DNA from 3 places in the Priestia sp. 53B2 genome. Region 3 is predicted to be linked to each of the others. Evidence: riboswitches for the same ligand, from Rfam matches in the RefSeq annotation. Region 3 holds a riboswitch; each other region holds the start of a gene.

Region 1 (4,560 bases), 180 kb from region 3:
GATTTGCTTTGCTAAACAAACCGCTAAGTAACAGTACAAATCAGATGCTTGAGGTTTTTTCTTCATTTCTTGTTGAATTTCGCGTTTGATCTCTTTCCACTTTCCCTCTTCTAGCTGATTCATGACGTATTCTACATGTATTCCCACCACTTTGCCCTCCTTTTCCTCTTTATCATAAAGGATTTCTGCACAAATGAAAAAAGTAAGTGTTCTTCATTCTTCTCAAAAGATCGTTACCGTTAAAAAATAGGCAAATTTCTCAATCACTTAACCCAATTAGTACATAGGATATAGAGACTTTTATTAAAGGAGGTTACACATATGGGTGCAAAAGGCGGTTTTGGTTTTTCATTTATCGTTGTTTTATTTATTCTATTAGTAATCGTAGGGTGCTCTTGCTACTACTAATTTCTAGAGGGGATGAACATCATTCATGCTCTTATTTCAAAAAAAAACCATGCTTTCGCATGGCTACATACCGATTAGATGAATGAGTAGAGGAACTCATTGTTCGGCAATATTGAAGAAATTTTTGGTTTTCACTTCCGCCTAGTATGCCCTTCTTGACGGGGGCTATGCGCAAATAAAGTTAACGTTTAAAAGCGGAAGCCAGACGCACCTACAATAACTAGTAAAACAAATAACACAACGATTAACGCAAAATTTTGTTTTCCCACGTAACATCCCTCACTTCCTGTTATCTGCTTTTAGTGTATGCAACAGCTTGGCAAAATGTTTAGGACAGGGGTGCGGATTTTTTTAACGAGAAAAACCTTCAAATTTCGCCAAAAAAAGTGAATCATATTTTTGTTTCTTTCGTTATATATAGTAAGAGATTTTTTACTATAAAAAAGGGGGGCCTTTAATGCGCCGACATTCCAAATTGCCCATTGTTCTTGTCTTTGCCTTCTTTTTATTCATCGCAACTGTTTTGTGCGTAACCTCTTATATGTCTTGAACGTATAAATAATATAAAAAAATCGCCTCATCGAAGGCGATTTTTCTACCCTAGCATTATATCTTCGTTTGGATAACGAACGGCTTCGCGCTTTTGCTTAGATAATGAAAACGCCAGTGTTAATGGCCCCACTTTCCCTAAAAACATGATAAAGATAATAATCACGCGTCCAAAGCACGAAAGTTCAGGAGTTGCTCCCATCGATAAACCTACTGTTCCAAACGCAGAAACAACTTCAAACATAATTTTTACAAACGGCAGGTTTTCCGAAATATTTAACAGGAAAATGGCCCCAAACACAAACATAATTGAAATCATCGTGATGGCTAGTGCCTTAAACACGTGAAGAGGAAGAAGCCGTCTCTTTAACAGCACAATATCTTCCCGGCTTCGTAAAAATGCCCATACGGAAAAAATAATCACCACAAACGTCGTGAGTTTGATACCGCCTCCTGTTGAAGCACTTCCTGCACCAATAAACATTAACATAACCATTAAAAATATAGTGGAATCATGCAAACTTCCTATATCGATACTATTAAAACCTGCTGTACGTGTCGTTACAGCTTGAAAATAAGATGCCCACACTTTGTCTCCTAATGACAAACTTCCGAGCGTATGTGGATTGCTGTACTCCAAGAAAAAAATAAAAAGCATGGCAACCCCGTTAATCGCAAACGTGCTGATAATCATAATTTTCGAATGCAGCGTTAGCTTTTTATAGGATTTTTTCACCCACATATCTGCAAGGACGGTAAACCCTAATCCACCGATAATGAACAGAAAAGAAATCGTTATGTTAATAATGGGATCTCCTACATACTGAACCAGGCTGTCAGATAATAGTCCGAACCCTGCGTTATTAAAAGCCGAAATCGAATGAAACAAGCTAAAGAACAGCCCCTTAGACCATCCGAACTCCGGAACCCAGCGTATCGCTAGAAAGATAAGTGCAATAAACTCAATTAAAAATGAAAAGATAAACAGCCTTTTAACTAGCAGGACAACTCCGCCGATGCTCGTTTGATTTAATGCCTGCTGAACGAGCATACGCTCTTTAAATCCAATTTTTTTACCTAGCATCATAAAAATCAACACGGCAAATGACATAATGCCAAGACCGCCTATTTGAATTAACAGCATAATAATCGTTTGACCAATGACGGTAAAACGCGTACCTGTATCTACGACGGCTAAGCCGGTCACTGTCATAGCGGAAGTAGATGTAAAAAGGGCGTCTACCCACCGGATTGGCTCAGTAGTAGAAAAAGGCATCATCAATAGAAGAGCACCAATAATAATTCCTCCGCCAAAAATAGAGACAAGTAGCTGCGGAGGGGTGAGTTTAATGATTTGTTTTTTCATGAGTTAAACTCCTTCTTCTTCAAAACGGTTCAAATCGCGATTATGTCCAATCACAATAAGCATGTCCCCTTGTTCAATTATTTCATGGGCGGTAGGCGAAATAACCATTTCCCCGTCTTTTCGCTGAAAGCCGATAATATTACAGCCATACTTGGCACGAATGTTTAAATCAAACAGCGTTTTATTATGAAGCTTTTTGGAGGCGACAATTTCGACAATACTATAATCCTTTGACAGTTCAATGTAATCAATGATTTTTTCTGACACCACGTGATGAGCAATACGCTTAGCAATATCGCGCTCAGGGTGAATGACTTTGTCCGCTCCTATTTTCTCCAGCACTTTTTGATGATACATATTCACTGCTTTTACCCATACTTGCTTAACGCCCATATCTTTTAAAAGCATCGTTGCGAGCACGCTCGCTTCGATATCATCCCCAAACGAAATAAGAGCATGATCAACATTGCGAATACCTAGCCCCTTTAAGCTAGCTTCATCAATTGCATTTGCCTGCACAACATATGTAGCTGAGTTGCTAAATTTATTTACTACCTCCTGATTGCGGTCAATAGCGAGCACATCCACATCCAGATTAGCAAACTCTTCAACCAAACTGCCTCCAAAACGACCTAATCCTAATACAGCAAACTGTTTTTTCATAATGTATTTATTCCTTTCTTCAACTGCTGTGTGTTCTCTTAGCTTATACTTTTTCTAAAAAATTACATCTTTTTCTTAAAAAAAGCGCAAAAAAACACAGGAAGGCTCCTGTGTTTTTTCACACTCTTCCCCCTCAAAACGCTTGCGAAGTTAGCTGTCGGGTTCGGGTTTTAAGAGTAACCCTACCTTTTTAAGGATTCACCCCGGAGCACAATATGTGCGTAAATAATGGGTCCTCCGCTCCGTAATGGATTAAGCGATTTTTATTCAAATGTCTATAATCTATTTTTTAGAATAATCGATTCAATTCATGATACGTTTCACTTCACGAAAGCTATCTTACTCCTGTGGATTTTGTCTGTCAAGATATTTTTAGCGAAGACTTCACTTGCCCTGCAAGCTGCAAAAATCATACAAATCTAAACTGACAATCATTTTGTGAAATTGATCAAATAAATTAATAACAGCCAAAAGCTCTAACAGCTGCGTATCACTGTAAAATTTCTTTAATTGATCCATATCAGCATCGGTCAACTCCCTTGGACGTACCCGGTATACATCAATAAATCGAAACAGCAGTCGGTCTTTTTCTTCAAGCTCTTTTTCTCTTAACACTTTTTGATTAAGCGTCTCATCGCCTACATATGACATGCTCATACATGTCTCACAGCCGTTAACGCCTGCTAGATAAAGCCTAATTTTTTCCTTGGTCTCTCTCTCTACTATATCGCTGTTCCAAAGCATGTCGTAAAGCTCATCGTACAATCTTTTTACATGCGGAATTAAATTCAATGCTTTTTCAAAATTTGTTCCCTCTTCGTTTTCTAACAAAACTCTTGCCATTTTTTACTCACTCCTTTTTAATTATTATAGTAAGAAAAATGAAAATTTTAGATTACATATAAAACATCTTATCTACTATTACTAATCAAATGAAACGTTAATGAGAAAGAAGGTTTTCAATTGAAAATTGATGAAATTGATTTATCGATTTTGCAGGCGCTGCAGCAAAACAGCCGCCTTTCCTTACGAGAGCTAGGAAAACAAATTAATTTGTCCCCTCCTTCGGTGGCAGAGCGAGTACGCCAGCTAGAGAGCTTTGGTGTTATAAAAGGGTATACGATTGATATTGATTATGAAAAGCTGCATTTGCCCGTGTCGTGTTTTATTGAAGTAACTATGAAAAACGGAGATCACGAGCGTTTTAAACGATTTATTTCTCAGTATCCCTACGCTTTATTCTGTGAACGCATCGCCGGGCAAGCCTGCTTTATTACAAAGCTTCAGCTTCCTCACCTGCACGTACTCGAACAATTTATTAACGAAATTACACCTTATGCCAAAACGATTTCACACATCGCCCTTTCTCACGTGGAGATGGCTCCTGCATTATTGAGTCATTTAAAAGATGAAAAGTGATTGAAACCTAACGAAAGCGGTCCAATCGAAAAGCGAACAATGGGATCAATAAGCCCGTATGAATCACTTTTGACACCGCTGTTGATTTCCGTGCCAGGCTTCACTTTTCGCGCAGGAGTCTTCATCTTGCCCTTCAATCAACAGCTAGAAGTTTA
Region 2 (4,560 bases), on a different contig from region 3:
AATTAAAGAAAGTAAAACCGACTCTAACAAAAATTCTCCTCCTCATGTCATTAAATCTAAGACTGCAAAACTATAATTTAGCCGATTGATAGATAAAAACCAACGCGGCATAGTTTTTTCCTTTCCCTCTTTACGTATTACGTACTACAAAAGTTTCAATAAAAAAAAGCGCTAGTTTTATCCAGCGCTTTTATAGTTTAAAGTTAATTTGAATAATACCTACTTTACGAAGAGCATCGTATAAAATAACTAAAGCCGGTCCTAAAAATAATCCGACAAAGCCTAAAAGTTTAAATCCAATGTACAAACTAACTAGTGCAGCCAAAGGTGAAATACCCATATTTGTAGAAAATACTTTCGGTTCTACTACACGCCTTACTACTGTAATGACTCCAAATAGAATAAATAAGCCGATTGCTAATGAGTCATGCCCTTGCGTAAGAGCAAAAATCCCCCATGGAACGAGCACCGATCCTGTCCCAAGGATTGGTAAGATATCGACAATTACAATTAATAAACTAAGCAGCGCGGTATACGGAACATCTAACAGCCAAAGCCCTACATAAGCCATTACAAACGTCATGACACTTAAGATAATTTGTGCCTTGATAAAACCAACCCCCGCTTGGATAAGCTGAGTGATGACAACTTGTAGCTTATATTTCGTTTCTTCTGTTAAAAATGACTTAATTTTATTTTTAATAGCAGGCAGCTCAAGGCTGATAAATACAAGCGCTACTAAATAAATAAGAAACTCTAATAGAAACCCAGGAACAGTAGCGGCAAAGCTAATGATGATTTCTACGGTACTTTTTAATAGAGAATCTAATGAATTTACGGTTTTTTCAAGCGTGCGCTCGATAGAAGAAATCACTTCTGTAGGAAGAGCGTTTGAATAGTATTTCCACTTAATAATAGTTGGATAAATCGCGGTTTCATAGATTTCTTTCACAAAGGAAGGCGCTATTTTTGAAAGAGCAACCACTTGCGTAGCGATTGTCCGAACAATAAAAAATCCAATAAGTATGAGCGAAACAACATATAAAATGAAGGTCATAAGCACTGCATAGACTCTCTTCATTTTAAAAGATTGATGCAATTTTTGAACAATACCCTCAAGTGCTAATGCTGTTAATAAAGCAAACACAATCGGTAAACTGTAAGGGATTAACAAACATACGATTACTATCGAGGCGATGACCCATATTCGCTTTTTCCACATACTCTACTATCCCCCTACTAGCTAAGCTATCTCTATATTTACTGATAAAGAAAGGAACCAGTGACTGCTTTATGTAAGAATAAAATTTGGATATTTTTATACCTGATGTTACATATTATAGGGTCAATTCCCATAATAATAAAGGAATTATTATGAAAAAAGCTACTTATTCTAATTTTTTGAATAGAATAAGTAGCTTTTTAATTTATAAATTAGCCGGCCCTCATGACCTCTGTACCTTTTTTAGGGTCAAATTTGCCTTCTGATTTAGACATTACAATTGCTGCTAGTGTGTTTCCTACTAAGTTAACAACCGTACGTGCCATATCCATGATTCTGTCTACTCCAGCAATGAAGGCTAATCCTTCTGCCGGAACACCGATTGTTCCAAGAGTAGCCAGTAATACAACAAATGATGTTCCTGGCACTGCAGCCATTCCTTTAGATGTAACCATCAATACAAGAATGAGCGTCAGCTGTTGAACGATCGTTAAATCAATACCGTACACCTGCGCTAAGAATAACGCTGCAATCGCTTGATAAAGAACAGAACCATCTAGGTTAAATGTATAACCAATTGGTACAACGAACGATACGATAGCTTTTGGACAGCCCATCTTTTCAAGTTTTTCCATAATACGCGGAAGAACTGTTTCAGAACTAGATGTACTGTATGCTAACAAAAGTTCATCTTTCATATAGCGGAATAAGTGGAAAATGTTAATTCCTGCCCATTTCGCAATTCCTCCTAATACAACAAGCAGGAAGAAAATTAACGCTAAGTAAACTAAGATAACAAGCTTTCCTAATGAAAGGAGTGACTCTAAGCCGAATTTTGAAACTGTTACACCAATTAAAGCAAATACACCAATTGGAGCCACTTTCATTACAAGATTTACCACGTGAAACATTGCGTGAGAAACGCCGTCGAAGAATTGTACAACTGGCTTTCCTTTTTCCCCAATTGCCGCTACTCCAAGTGCAAATAACACTGTAAAGAAAATAATTGCTAGCATGTCACCTTCAACAATTGACTGGAAAAAGTTTGTCGGAACAATGTGTAAGAAAGTTTCAGCCACTGACTTTCCTTCTTGCTGTTCGGAAGTTTCAACGTATTGTGAAATATCACTCTTCTGTGCTGAATGAATGTCTACACCTTGCCCAGGATGAAAAATATTAGCAACCAATACACCGATTACAATTGCAAAAGTCGTAATAATTTCAAAATAGAGAATGGTTTTAACGCCGAGCTTTCCGACCTGTTTACCGCTCCCTGCTCCTGCAACTCCAACGACTAAGCTTGAGATAACAATTGGAATAACAATCATCTTAATTAATCTTAAAAATAGGTCTCCTAGCGGCTGTAGGTATGTTACTACACGTGGATCGTTAAACCAAATTACCCCTACAAGAACACCGAGGATTAATCCGGTAAAAATCTGCGTAGCCAAACCAAAACGAATTTTTTTCATAGATGTACCTCCCCAAAGATGTATGACATTTGTATATACTTTTCTGAAAAAACAAAAAAAGACTATTCTTAAGAAAGAACAGCCTTTTACTTACGCTATTTTGGGCTCTTTCTCTCAATAAAGCAAACGGGGTTAACTGTCGGATTCGGAATTGAGAGTTTCCTACCTTTTGTAAGGATTCACCCCAAGGCAGCTTTACTGCCGATAATGATTCCCCCGCTCTATACGATTAAGCTTATTATTCAGTTTTTATAAAATTAAAACGATCTATACGTTGTCATACGTTTTTTACAGTCAATAAAACTAAACAGAAGTCTTACTTTTACTTAACTTTATACTGCACAAATATTAATTTACTATTTTTCGACACGTTTTGTCAATACCCATGTTTATAAAACGCTTTCAAAAGGCGATAATATATATTTATGCAAAAAAGCTATTGCAACATTGCAATAGCTTTTTCTTGCTCTTTGAGTCTCTATTAGACGTTTAAGGGACTAAAGAACACGCGTGTTTATTTTATAAAAATACAAAATATAGAATAGCTGCTAACACAATTCGATACAGTGCAAATGGTACTAATTTGATACGATTAATTAATTTCAGGAAAAAGCGAATAGATACCAGCGCAAAAATAAAGGCGCTGATAAAACCAGCAATAAAAAATGGTAGTGCATCTGATGTGAAATACTGCCAGTTTTTAACCAATGAAAGTCCACTTGCTCCTGCCATGATTGGCACTGCCATAATAAATGTAAAATCTGCCGCTGCCTTATGGCTCATTCCAAGAAGAACTCCTCCTGAAATCGTTGAGCCTGAACGAGAAAAACCTGGCCAAAGAGCAATACATTGAAACAGCCCTATACCCAGTGCTTGTCCATAAGACATTTGGTCCACCGTCTCTACACGCGGACGTTTAGGTCCAAACAAATCTGCTAGAATCATTAATACAGCTCCGACTACTAAGCCAATTAGCACCGTATTTAAAGAAAACAAATGTTCATCAATGTAATCATCAAACAAAAGTCCTAACACTCCTGCGGGTAATAGACCAACAATTACCTGCATTAAATTCAAGCGATTTGTCGGTCCAATTGGAGCAGCTGGCTTTTTTCCCAATCCTAATAAATTAATAAAACGATCTTTAAAAATAACTACTACTGCTAAGATCGACCCTAGCTGAATAACAATTTTAAATGTATTAGCTACTGGAGATGAAAATAATTCTTTTGAATTTAACCACAGGTCATCCACAATAATCATATGCCCAGTTGACGAAACAGGAGCAAACTCTGTTAAACCTTCTACAATCCCTAAAATGATTGCTACAATAATTTCCCACATAAAGCTATGTACCTTGCCTTTCTTTCAAATTAATAAGCTTATCGCTTCGTTTTACATGCTCAACTATTTTCCTATTTTGACACTTGCTTTTTTATCATAATTGTTAAAACTATGAAATACAATGTGTATTTGCAAAAAGATAAGAATCTTTAATAATTTGTAATAAAAACCTTACATGCTATAATCAAAAAACACGATATCAGCTTTTATTTATTTTAGAAAGTAGTCACTATGTTCGGTATAAATTCCGGTCCCTTAGCTAAAAATGAATCATCTAGACTATTTTTCTTTAGTGTGAAAAAATGACTAAATCATTATGTTTTTTCCATCCCCTTTACTGTCATCTATCATTTTAATCAACTAGCGCTTGCTTATACGACATATCCCCTAAGTAATTTGAAACTTTTTTCTCTCTTTTCTCGTATATAGTAGTATCTTTTTTAGGAGGCTTTTTACTATGAATGGAAATGTACGTACAATGAAATGGGTCACTGCTGGGTATGAAGCCTTGCTGGGAATTCC
Region 3 (4,560 bases):
AGTCGTAGTGTCATTAGAAAATACTGTTGGAGAGGAATGGAATGAAAATGCAAGAAGGGAATTTTTTCAAAGGTTTAGTAATAGGCATATTAATAAGCATTCCAATTTGGATTATTCTCATTGTTATAGGCGTTCTGCTTTTTAAGTAGATCCAAATCTAATAATAAAATAGACAAAACTTTCCTCGTAGTGTATACTTTAAATGAAAATGATAATTATTATCATTTAATCAACGAATCAACACTCTGCATATAGCTGTCACTCCTTGAGAGCTATCCTTATTCAGTATTCTGTCTATAAAGCAGAATAACCCGTTGCCATTAGGCAGCGGGTCTTTTTTTAGTGATTTTTCACCTGGTAGGCTAGTATACGTAGCACTTTTTGTCCCCCGTGCATATGTTAACAATAAGGAGGGACAAGTAATATGAAAAAAATCTATCTTGATGCAGGACATGGTGGGGCAGATGCAGGAGCAGTTGGAGCGAACGGACTATATGAAAAAAACTTAGTTTTAAAAATTCAACAATATTTAATAAGCTATTTAAATAGCACATACAGTGATTTTACGATTAAAACCACTCGTACCACAGATGTTTTTTTATCGTTATCTCAGCGCGCTTCTCAAGCTAATTCGTGGGGCGCAGATGCATTTATGTCTATTCACGTAAATGCCGGTGGAGGAACAGGATATGAAGATTATGTTTATAGAAGCGCTAGTAATGCCAGTAAAACGTTTCAATCAATTGTCCACGGCCAAGTACAGCCAACGCTGCTGTCATATAATCATCCGAATCGCGGTCGAAAATCAGCCAATTATGCGGTGCTTCGCTTAACAAATATGCCTGCAGTACTGACTGAAATAGCTTTTATTGATAACCGCACAGATGCAGCACTTCTTCAAAATGAAGCTTTTTTAAAAAGCATGGGTGAATCGTATGCAAAAGGAATTGCCGTCTATTTGAATTTACCTCGTCGTGCAGTTCCAAATCCAACACCAACACCAAATCCAATTCCATCACCTTCTGAACCAGGTACAAAAACGTATACGATCAAGCAAGGAGATACGCTTTACAGTATTGCACAGAAGTACAATATAACAGTACAGGCGCTTCAAGAAGCCAATACAGGGCTTTCAGATCCTTTAACACTACAGGTTGGAAAAACAATTGTTATTCCTTCAGGGACTTCACCAAACCCATCTCCAACACCGTCACCAACTCCACCTTCGGAACAATATCCACTTCCAAATGGAATTTTAAAACAAGGTGATTCTGGAGAAGCTGTGAAGCAGCTTCAAAGAGCATTAAACGCGGTGAATTTTAAAGTAGGGTCAGTAGACGGAATATATGGAGTTCAAACGAAAGATGCAGTCAGACGTTTTCAGCTTGTGTATCTTCCTTATGATGTAGATGGCATTTATGGTCCTCAAATGAAAAACAAGCTAGCAGCCGTTTTAAAAGCAAAAAGTTAAAGCAAGAAGGTCTTCTGTAAGCGGGCAGAAGGCCTTTTGTTTTCCTGTTAAAAGCGCCTTAAGCACTATTTTATCATTTGCGTAAAATAATGCTTTACAAACCATTTGTACGGGAGTATATTATCTAAGAACAAAGGATAGTTATGAAAGAAACATGTTATCAATCATACCCTTTAACTGAAAATTATATTGACCTGTTATCGCTTAATTCGTAAGAAGTGGGGGACCCAAATTTGTGCATTGTCACTTGGGGTGAATCCTTTTTTAAAAGGTAGGGCTACTCTCATAGCCCGAATCCGACAGCTAACCCCATAAGCGTTTTGGAGAGGAGGTTTAAGCTGTGTAAAAACGCTGAGAACCCTTAGTGTTTTTTTTGTGCGCTTTTTTAACATAAAAAGGTATTTTTTAGGGATAATATCACTTATTTGTGAACTTGTAACGGAGCTTAGCAACAAATAGTAAATAGTAGCTAAGCAATCATCGGAGGGAAATTACGTGAACTATTCAGTTCTCAAAAGATTATTGATTGGAAAGCCGCTTAAAACAAAAGAGTTAGGTGATCAAAAGCTTAGTAAGCTTAAAGCACTGGCTATTTTATCATCAGATGCCTTATCATCAGTGGCTTATGGAACAGAACAAATTTTGATTGTACTTGCAACAGTAGGCGTCCTTGCTTATTGGTATTCAATTCCAATTGCGCTTGGGGTATTGGTGCTGCTGACAGCTTTAATTCTTTCATACCGTCAAATTATTTATGCGTATCCGCAAGGTGGAGGAGCTTATATTGTTTCCAAAACCAATTTAGGAGAAAATCCTGGGCTTATCGCTGGAGGATCACTGTTAGTAGACTATATTTTAACAGTTGCTGTGAGTGTTTCAGCAGGAACAGATGCTTTAACTTCGGCTTTTCCAACGCTGCATCATTACAATGTAGTAATTGCGTGTTTGCTGGTGATTTTTATTACCGTCTTAAATTTACGTGGTGTAACAGAATCCGCTTCTGTATTAGCTTATCCGGTTTATTTATTTGTTATTGCTCTTATTTTGTTAATAGCGGTAGGCTTGTTTAAAATAGCGACAGGTCAAGTTTCACCTGAGCTTCATCCATCTCTTGGCACAGTAGTGCCAGGTATTAGTTTGTTTTTATTATTAAAAGCTTTTTCATCAGGCTGTTCGGCATTGACAGGTGTAGAAGCTATTTCAAATGCAGTGCCTAACTTTAAAGAGCCAGGTGCAAAAAATGCTGTTCATACCTTAATGCTGATGGGCGGTATTTTAGCCGTTTTATTTTCTGGCATCACGTTTTTAGCTTATTGGCTTGGCATTTCTCCAAAAGCAGATGAAACGGTTGTATCACAAATTGCATCGAGTGTGTTTGGACGAAATGGATTTTATTATTTTATTCAAGGCACAACAGCTCTAATTCTAGTGCTAGCGGCGAATACGGGCTTTTCAGCTTTCCCTTTGCTGGCTGTCAACTTATCGTCTGATAAATACATGCCAAGAATGTTTCAAATTCGTGGCGATCGATTAGGCTATTCAAATGGAATTGTGACCCTTGGAATTGCTTCTATTGTCTTAATTGTAGCTTTTAAAGGAGCAACTGAACAATTAATTCCTCTTTATGCAGTCGGGGTGTTTATTCCATTTACGCTTTCTCAAACAGGCATGATTGTCAAATGGCTTAGAGAAAAGCCGGCCGGCTGGCAAGGGAAGCTAACCATTAACTTAATTGGTGCCCTCATTACCTTAACGGTGCTAATCATTTTGTTTACAACGAAGTTTTCACAAGTATGGTCCGTGCTCATTTTCTTACCGGTTATTGTTTATATTTTTCATCGCATTTATACGCATTATGAAGCAGTAGGAGAGCAGCTTCGCATTAAGCAAGGAGAAAAGATTGGAACGCTTGAGGGAAGTGTGGTCATTGTTCCTGTAGCAGGAATGACAAAGGTAGTAGAAAATTCATTAAATTATGCACGAACGATTGGCGATACCGTTATTGCAGTGCACGTGGCCTTCGATCGAGAAAGCGAAAAGAGAATGGAAGAGAAGTGGGAGAAGTGGCAGCCTGATATTCGTATTGTTACGTTTCACTCTCAATACCGCAGCTTAGTGCGGCCGCTGTTTCGATTCATTGATATGGCCGAGGAAAAAGCGCGGGAAAACAATATGGCTATTACGGTCGTTATTCCACAATTCATTACGAAAAAAAGCTGGCAAAATATCCTTCACAATCAGTCCAGTCTACTGTTAAAAGCACATTTGCTTTACCGTAAAAATGTAATTGTTACAACTGTACCGTACCGTTTTAAAAAATAATGAAACATGACTAAAAACCTCCAACTTGTATGTTGGAGGTTTTTAATTTTTAAATTCACATACACTAACCGTAATCGAATCTCATCAAAGGCGCAAACGGAGGGATTACATGAGTGAATTAATTAAATTGTTGCGAAAGGGAAATAAATCGGCCATGATGGCCGCTGTAGTTAATACCATTATCTCTATCATTAAAGGAATTGCCTTCGCTTTAACAGGGAATGTAGCAATGTTTGCTGAAACGATGCACAGCTTAGGAGATGCAGCTAATCAGTTTTTTGTCTTTATAGGTTCGGCATTAAGTAAAAAAGCCCCGACCAAACGATTTCCAAACGGTTTCGGCCGATTGGTTAATCTCGTTCTATTAGGAGCGGTTCTTGTAGTAGGGATTATGGCGTTTGAAACGATTAAAGAAGGATATCACCATATTCTTCATCCGACGAAGTCTTCAGGCTTTATTTTAAATATTGCAGTACTTGGCATCTCGGTGTTACTTGAGATGTTTGTCCTATTTAAGGCAATGAAAGAAATTTTGCACGATGTCGGAATGAATACCGCAGAGGTCAATGTTTTTACGCAAAGCTTTGTTCATTTAAAGAAAGCAAAGCCAGCAACCAAGCTGGTCTTTATGGAAGATCTGGTAGCTACTGGAGGAGGCGTATTGGCATTAATAGCCGTTTTTATTTCACGGTTTACACCTTTTCACCAAGCTGAAGGAATTGCTTCTATTTTAATTGGGCTTATGATGTTTTTTGTAGTAGGACGAG

Evidence for each region. Region 3 has a riboswitch for cyclic di-AMP ahead of ACN6NE_RS05045 (APC family permease). Riboswitches for the same ligand answer to the same signal wherever they lie in the genome.
Region 1: linked by a shared signal. The riboswitch ahead of ACN6NE_RS04110 (potassium channel family protein) and the one ahead of ACN6NE_RS05045 (APC family permease) in region 3 are both predicted to bind cyclic di-AMP.
Region 2: linked by a shared signal. The riboswitch ahead of ACN6NE_RS13285 (cation:dicarboxylate symporter family transporter) and the one ahead of ACN6NE_RS05045 (APC family permease) in region 3 are both predicted to bind cyclic di-AMP.

What each region holds. Positions count from the first base shown of each region.
Region 1 is NZ_JBLZXA010000008.1:140,846-145,405, forward strand. It holds gene ACN6NE_RS04090 (tetratricopeptide repeat protein) at 1-147, opposite strand, end outside; gene ACN6NE_RS04095 (YjcZ family sporulation protein) at 322-408, shown strand; gene ACN6NE_RS04100 (YjcZ family sporulation protein) at 597-677, opposite strand; gene ACN6NE_RS04105 (TrkH family potassium uptake protein) at 1,004-2,323, opposite strand; gene ACN6NE_RS04110 (potassium channel family protein) at 2,327-2,986, opposite strand; cyclic di-AMP (ydaO/yuaA leader) riboswitch at 3,111-3,255, opposite strand; gene ACN6NE_RS04115 (carboxymuconolactone decarboxylase family protein) at 3,371-3,829, opposite strand; gene ACN6NE_RS04120 (Lrp/AsnC family transcriptional regulator) at 3,950-4,405, shown strand; gene ACN6NE_RS04125 (hypothetical protein) at 4,384-4,530, opposite strand.
Region 2 is NZ_JBLZXA010000016.1:33,201-37,760, reverse strand. It holds gene ACN6NE_RS13295 (DedA family protein) at 1-30, opposite strand, end outside; gene ytvI (sporulation integral membrane protein YtvI) at 191-1,222, opposite strand; gene ACN6NE_RS13285 (cation:dicarboxylate symporter family transporter) at 1,435-2,694, opposite strand; cyclic di-AMP (ydaO/yuaA leader) riboswitch at 2,801-2,940, opposite strand; gene ACN6NE_RS13280 (undecaprenyl-diphosphate phosphatase) at 3,214-4,038, opposite strand; gene ACN6NE_RS13275 (hypothetical protein) at 4,496-4,560, shown strand, end outside.
Region 3 is NZ_JBLZXA010000008.1:320,216-324,775, reverse strand. It holds gene ACN6NE_RS05050 (N-acetylmuramoyl-L-alanine amidase) at 425-1,471, shown strand; cyclic di-AMP (ydaO/yuaA leader) riboswitch at 1,663-1,804, shown strand; gene ACN6NE_RS05045 (APC family permease) at 1,967-3,793, shown strand; gene ACN6NE_RS05040 (cation diffusion facilitator family transporter) at 3,903-4,560, shown strand, end outside.